Pigmentibacter sp. JX0631: one gene and its partner. Each later gene encodes a partner of the first gene's protein in a complex. Links are inferred from orthologs where the notes say so. Each region holds a gene or a part of one and is shown on either strand. Other genes may lie near its edges. The genes, in order: QEJ31_RS09490 and smc.

What was found.
Region 2: the proteins of QEJ31_RS09490 (region 1) and smc are in contact, whole or in part, in a crystal structure (PDB 3ZGX), measured with the Bacillus subtilis proteins. The link is inferred for Pigmentibacter sp. JX0631 from one-to-one orthologs.

What each region holds. Positions count from the first base shown.
Region 1 is NZ_CP123622.1:2,159,275-2,162,396, forward strand. The notes cover bases 331-3,122. They hold QEJ31_RS09490 (segregation/condensation protein A), read left to right. Parts: upstream 331-1,229; coding sequence 1,230-2,015; downstream 2,016-3,122. Other genes in these bases: QEJ31_RS09480 (glycosyltransferase family 9 protein), read right to left, coding at 331-598; QEJ31_RS09485 (hypothetical protein), read right to left, coding at 591-1,049; QEJ31_RS09495 (hypothetical protein), read right to left, coding at 1,984-3,030. Also shown: more of QEJ31_RS09480, read right to left, coding at 1-330. UniProt on the Bacillus subtilis protein: Participates in chromosomal partition during cell division. May act via the formation of a condensin-like complex containing Smc and ScpB that pull DNA away from mid-cell into both cell halves.
Region 2 is NZ_CP123622.1:3,309,442-3,314,023, reverse strand. Bases 287-4,538 are described here. They hold smc (chromosome segregation protein SMC), read left to right. Parts: upstream 287-684; coding sequence 685-4,338; downstream 4,339-4,538. Other genes in these bases: QEJ31_RS14260 (hypothetical protein), read left to right, coding at 4,490-4,538. Also shown: QEJ31_RS14270 (pyridoxine 5'-phosphate synthase), read right to left, coding at 1-255; more of QEJ31_RS14260, read left to right, coding at 4,539-4,582. UniProt on the Bacillus subtilis protein: Required for chromosome condensation and partitioning.

The DNA of each region.
Region 1 (3,122 bases):
GCATTTCTTTTGGAAAAAAATAATTAGCAGGTAAAAAAGGTGAAAAATTATATGTATCTAAAAAGTTTTCTTGATCATTTAAAATAATTTTTTGTAAAAGATTTTTTTGCAAGCTTTTTATTCTGATAAAATTTTTAGGTACAAGTCCAGTTTTTTGTTTGAAATAAAAGAAAGATAATAGAACCAAAAGTATTCTATAAAATGAATATTTTTCTATGATATATTTTTTCTCTAATCCAATATTTAATTTTTCTTTTAGGTATTTAAATACTCTTTTACTTCTATTTGTGTTTTGTAAATCAATATATATTGCATTAGAAATTGTTTTTATTGATAAAATATAGGATAGAAAGTTTTCTGGAAGAACTTCTTTGCCTTGTAAAAAGAAGGATGGAGTTTTATTTTTTTCGAAACAAATAAATGCCTGCAAGTTTTTAATTTTTAATGCGATATCTTTGTTACTAGGAGAAGTTATAAAAACTGGAAAATAATTATTTTCTATTAAACAAAATACGCTGTTTGCAGCAATTAAAACATCGCCTATAGCACTTAATCTAGTTAAAAAAACAAGTCTATTGTATTGATTAATTTTATTCATGGGAACCATTTTTCTTCAAGTATCTAAATAAAAATAAGCTTGACCAAATAAACATTGCTAAAATATACAGTCCTCCACCAGTTGCAGAAATAGCCGTAGCATATGATATTTTTCCTATTTGATCTGGATTAAATGCTTCTAGAATAAGGCCAGTGCCAAATATTGGTATTGATGTAAGAAAGGTAATTATAATAATTTTTAACAATTTTTTAGAAAAGTAAGGAAGAATAATATTTAGAGACAATCCGAGTAAAATAGCACTATAACCCATTACATTCATATGGGCATGAGCTGATTTTAACAAGGTTCTTTGGTTTTGCATAAATTCGGAAGTTGGAATTTGACTAATTGTAATTTGCTGAATTAAAACAGCTAAAATGCTGCCAAAAATACTCCAAGCTGCAATCCAAAAAAAACCTAAGCCTATTAAAAGAAATTTGTATTTTTGCAAAATCTTCCCTTCGTGATGTTTAGCAAAAAAGTAGAGCAAATTTGATATTTGCATTAATTTTAATTTACTATGTATTAAATGACTTTACATCTTCTTTGCCTAAGGTTTAATTCTTAGCAACACTCTTCATGTATCTTAATTTGGAGAACATGAAAATAAGGAAAGAAATGGTATAATTAAATGCATCTACGGTTAGAAAGTTTTGATGGTCCTCTTGATCTTCTTTTGCATCTAATAAAGGCGCAAGAGTTGAACATCTTTAATATTCCTATCGCAATGATCACTGAACAATATCTTGGTTTTTTAAAACAAGTTCCAGAACTGGATTTTCTCACAGCAGGTGAATATTTGGCTATGGCTGCACAACTGATTGAAATAAAGGCAAATTTATTAGTGCCAGTTTTGCAAAATAAGTCTCAATCTGAAGCAGAAAATTTGGCTCAAGTAGCTGAAGAAGATCCTAGAAAAGATTTGGTTCAACAATTGCTCGAATTTGAGGCATATAAAAAAGCTTCAGAAGTTTTACAGCAATTGAATACTATAGCGCAAGAACATTTTCCAACGGCAGAACACAAAAGACGTGAAGAAGAGTTTTCGGTTTTTGAGCATCCAATTAAAGGCAATCCTTTCGACCTTATTATAGCGTTTGAAAAAGTTTTATTAAAGTTTACAAATAAATCTACTCCTAAAGTTATTGTCCGGGCTCAAAAAATCACAATTCAACAAAAAATGGAATTTATCAAACAGAAATTATCTGAAAGTGATTCTGTAACTTTAAAATTTCTATTTAGCGAGTGCTTGTCGAGATATGAATTGATTGTGTTAATTATGGCTCTTTTAGAATTATGTAAAGCTAATCATGTGAATGTTTTGCAAACATCTATGTTTGCGGACATAGAAATTTCAAAAGGTTTAAAATTTTTTGATGATGCTTCTACTCTTCAAGAAACTGAAGAGTTGACTTGACATATTCTCGATATGCTACACTTAAAGGATATTCTGTATCATTTAAGCGCATTTCTAGTCGAGCACGTGTAATATTTTCTTTACTTATTGCTTGATTTAAATTATGAATTTCTTCATCAATTAAGTCATTAAATGATATTTTATTACTGTTTTGTTCTGTCATTTTCTTTTGCAAGCTTTTAATATTTAATGAATCTTCATTTTTTCTAGATAATTGATGTCCTAATCTTTCTATAAAAACCTGATTTTCATAAAATTTTTCATTTACTTGAATTTCTTGTTTTGCTTTTTCATGGTTTAAAACAATTATTTTTAAAAGCTTCGCTAAAAATATACTTTTTTCATATGTTTCATCAGTAGAATAATTCATCAAATTTTCTTTTAGCAAAATTAAATTAAAGCGAAATTTTTCATCTTTTAAATTTAAAAAATAAAAATATGCATTTGCAATAGTTTCTAGTTTATTTAAAATAAGATAAAAACCAGCATTTATGGTATCTTCTTGCCAGTATGTCAATGGCGCAAATAAATCTTCTTTTCTGAGTGCTAAATTAGAAAATATAATTTTGTTTATTTCTAAAAAAATGTAGTCTAAATTGAAATCTAAATTTATTTCTTTTTCTATTTGTTCAATAAACATTAAGGCTCTAGAACACTTTACCGTTGCGGAAGGAATTTCATTAATATTATTGATACCTTTTTTAGCATTGTGAATGAGAATTTTTTTTATTTCTTTTAAAAGTGCACAATATTGATTATAAAAATCTTTGAACATTAAAAAGCTTGTATACTGTCTAGCTAATGGAATTCCTAAAGCAAAATCGAATTCTTTTATAATTTCTTTGTAGGCAATATCACCCCTATTTTTTTGCTGAGTTTGTTCTAAGTGAATAAAATCAATAAATTGGGATTCGCCTCCATCTATAAGGCAATATGATGTTTTTACGATGAACTGCAGACATTCCTGATATGGATTGAAATTTATGAATTGATTTGGATTTTCTTTGTTGACCACGATGAATCTTCCCGTTATAAAGCAAAATCTGCGGCAAATTTTTGCGCGAAGAGTCCTGCTAGTGTTAAGTTATTAATCATACAGCACTATTC
Region 2 (4,582 bases), 1.1 Mb from region 1 along the record:
TTTAATGAAACAGGCGAAATCTATCATTTCATGTGTATTTCCAATTTCTAAGTTTAGCGGAATTTGAAGGATCTCTTTCAATAGTTTTATGTCTCGCTCTTGGATATGCCTCCTATCTTCACGCAAATGAACAGTAAGCTGATCAGCTCCTGCATTTTGGACTATGAAAGCTGCCTCAACAGGATCTGGATATTTTGTGCCTCTTTGTTGGCGCAGAGTAGCGACGTGATCTATATTAACTCCTAGAGTTGCCATTGAAAGATTCCCCTTCCCTATTAGAAACATTTTAATAATCAGACTTAAATTTATTACACTTAAAATAGATGTTGATGCAAATTTACAAGTGTGTTTTTTAAAATTTTAGTAAATAATATCAAATGTATATTAAATTATTGTCTTATAAATAAACAAATTACTAGACTATCCATTCATTCCACTCTTTATTCTTCCTCTCCAAAATCAAAAATAAGTCCAAATTTCAAACATTTGTAAATCAAGGCAGATGTTGTAAGTTAGAGATAGTGAAATTAGTTTGTAAAATTTGAATTTTAGATTATCAATAGCTGATCTTTCTTGATCAAAGGTTGCGAATCTATCTATTTTATAGACTGATTTGTGTTTTTTTGCTGTTTTTTTAGTCAAAAAATTTAACTATTGTAGATCATTAATATCTATAAGGATAATATGAAACTAAAATCGATACATATATCTGGCTTTAAAAGTTTTGCTGATAGAGTTAACATTCAATATCATGATGGAATTACAGGTGTTATTGGACCAAATGGCTCTGGTAAATCGAATATCATCGATGCTGTGCGTTGGGTAATGGGAGAACAAACCGCTAAAAGTTTACGCGCTGATGATCCAACTGATATTATATTTTCAGGTTCGCAAGATCGAAAACCATTAAGTTTAGCAGAAGTTACCTTAATTTTTGCAAATGATGGATTGCATTGTCCAGCTGAATATATGCACTTACCTGAAATTTCTATTGGTAGAAGAATTAATCGAAGTGGTGAACGAGAATATTTCATGAATCGTGAGCCATGTCGATTAAAAGATATAGTTGATTTTTTACTTTCCATAGGTCTAGGTTCTAAAAGTTATGCTATAATCCAACAAGATAAACGTGATAGAATAATTCAAGCATCACCAGAAGATCTTAGAGAAATATTAGAGGAAACTGCTGGAATTACAATGTTTAAAGTGAGAAGAAAAGAAGCCGAAAAAAGGCTGCTTTCTACTCAAGATAGAATGAAAAATTTAGCTGAAATTGAAGGTGAATTAATTAGACAAAAAGAATCTCTATCAGAACAAGTAGAAAAAGCTTCACTTAAATTAAATCTTTCATCTGAATTAAAAGACAAAGAAATTGAACTTATTAAAAATCATATTGGTTTTTATCGCAGTATTGCTAATAAAGTTAAAAAAGAAGTTGATAGCAGATCGACTGAAATACAACAAGCTACTATCGAAGCTAGTGAATGGGAAGTTGCAGCTAATGATCTTAAATCAAATCAATTGGAACTAACTCAACAAATAAAATCTACTGAAAACACATTAGATGATCAAAAAATTGCATTGACAAAGTATGAAGAAAGAAGAGAAAATTACAAAAAAAGGCATGACGAAAGAATTTTACAAAAAGAAAAAGTAAAAAAAGAATTAATTGACGAGCAGAATAATTTAAAATTAGAAGAAGCAAAACAATCTTCAATAATGCTTGAAATAGAAGCACTAAGTACGCAATTGCGAAAAATTGATCTTGAAAAAGAAAATTTAGAAGAAAAGTTAGAAGAGATTGACGAAACAATTCAAGTAGAGAGAATGCGTGGTGATGAGTATCGATCAGAAATACGCGCTATTGAATCAAGCAAAAATTCTTTAAGAGCTCGAAATGAAAGTTTGCTTGACACTATTAGTAAATATAATAGTCAGATTCAAAAAGTAACAGAAAATCATTTAATTGCTTTAGAATCCAAGGGTCAAATAGCGGCAGATAGAAAAACAATTGCTGAAAATTTAAGTAAACTATCATTAGGGTTAGATGAAGTCGTCTCAAATAGAAATTCATTAGAAACGGAATTAGAAAAAGTTAAATTAAAATATGATCAAGCAAACAAAGACCGTGAAATAATAAAACAAAATCATTTAGAAGTGACAAGTAAAGTAAACATTTTAAAAGATTTAGTTGAGTCTGATAGCGGTTTATCTGATGGAATACTATCACTTAAAGAAAAACTAAGTACAAAAATTTCTGGATATTTATTTGATTCAGTTTCTCTGCATAAGGAAGACGAATCTATTTTAGAAAACCATATGCCATTTCTTTTTCAATCAGCTATTCTTGAAAACACAGATGATTTAATAGAAATTATAGATAAAGTAGAAGAGTACTCAATTTCAAAAGTAAATTTACTTGTTAAAGATCTAATTTTACCTTTAAGCCAAAGTGAAGAAAATGATAAGCAAAATATTTTAAGCATTAATGGTATTAGATGTGTTGGTGATAGGTTGGAAAACTATAAAATACCGGCAACAAAAAGAATTTTTGAAAGAATATTCATATGCCAAGATGAATGGCTTTTATTAAAAGCTAAAAAAATTGCAAATAATAATCAACATTTCATTTTCATTACTGAAAGAGGAGCAATATCAAATGGAGTGCAAGGCTTTTCTTGTGGAATTATAAAAGAAGGAGCTTCACAAGGAATTCTGCAACGGAGAAGGGATCACTCTGAATCATTAATTTTAAAAGAAAAAATTCAGGAACAGCTTGCATCAGCAGAAGGTACTTTATATTCATTGAATGAAAGTAAGAAAAAAATCGAATTTAAATTTAATGAACTTGCGAGTGTTTTGGAAAAAGAAAAGGTAGAATCTTTAAAGTTATCTAGTCAATTAGATAATTTTGATCTTCAGTTAAGACATATTGATGAAAATATTTCAAGATTTTCAGAGGAAAAACAACGATTAAACTTAGAAATTTCAGAAGCAAAAGAATCATTTGCAAAAAATCAGAATCAATTAGATAGACTTGATGATGAATTAAAATTATTGCAACAAAATTTAAATGATTTTGAATTAGAGTTTTCTGAAAAAAAAGAAATAAAAGATGAAATAACTACTCAATTGCAGAATAAAAAATCTGAAAGAGCAGTTATTACTGAGAGACAAGCAAATAATCGAAAATACTATGATGAAATGGTTTATCAGTTAAAAAGAATGCAGCAGAAAGTTGATTCCTTTATTCGTCAAATAGATGAATTAGAATCTGCTATTTCTGATGCAGAAGATGAATTTGAAAATCTTAATATTGAAATAGTAAATTATCAAAAACAAGTAAAAATTTTAGAAGATAAGTTGGAATATTTAGTTCAAGAAGAAAGTGAAATATCAGAAGAACTGAGAGTTTATGAAAGCAAATTAAAGTCGCAAAAAGATAATGCAGCATCTAAACAAAAATTTATTAACGAAAAAATGTTGGAATTAGCAAGATATGAAACAATAATTGACACTGCTGTTCGTGAAGCAAATGAAAAATTTTCTTTGTCAATAAAAGATCTACCTTCAGAAACGAATAGCGATCAAAATTCAAGAAATATTCTTGAAAGTAGAATCAAAGAACTTCAACAAGCAATTCTTGATCTCGGACCTGTTAATGAAAGAGCATTAGAAGAATTTAAGGATGTTTCTGAGAGGTTAAATTTTCTTGTTACTCAAAAAGAAGATATTGAAAGATCAATGCAAGAACTTTATTTGTCCATTACTGAAATTGAAGAAAATACAAAAAATAGATTTAAAGAAATTTTTGATAAAGTGAATGTCGAGTTCCAAAAAATCTTCCCAGTACTATTCCCTAACGGTTATGGTGAGCTTCATATGTTAAAAGAAGATGATTTACTAAATACAGGAGTTGAAATTTTAGTTCGTCTTCCCGGAAAGAAAATGCAAAATATGAGTTTGTTTAGTGGTGGGGAAAAGGCTTTAACTGCTATTTCTTTGATTTTTAGTTTATTAAAAACAACACCCGCACCGTTCTGTTTCCTTGATGAAGTCGATGCTCCTTTGGATGAAGCCAACGTTGGTAGATTCAATGCTGTTCTAGAAGCTTTAAGTGATGAATTTCAGTTCGTTGTCATTACACATAACCGGAGAACAATGGAAGTTTTAGATACAATTTATGGTATATCCATGAGTGAACCAGGAGTTTCTAAATTAGTATCTGTTGATTTAAGTGATGTTCCTCCTCATTTACGGAAAAAACAAAAAACCGCTGTCCGTTCAGGGGCATCTATAACAATTGGCGAGACAGAAATACAATCCTTAAATCCCTGATTTTTACTAGATTTCTAAATTCCCTTAATAAAATTCTTTAAAAAAGTTGAAAACAATTTTAATTTAGAATAAGTTTAATTTTATATTTTAGAATTTTATTTAGCAAATAATTGTTAATAAGCAAATTAAAATTTAAAAACGCAGGAATAAAATGCATCCAAAACTAATTGCTACTTTTATTTTTATTTATTCGTTATTTATATTTAGTAAAGCTTTCTCACATAATAATTACTACATTTATTGT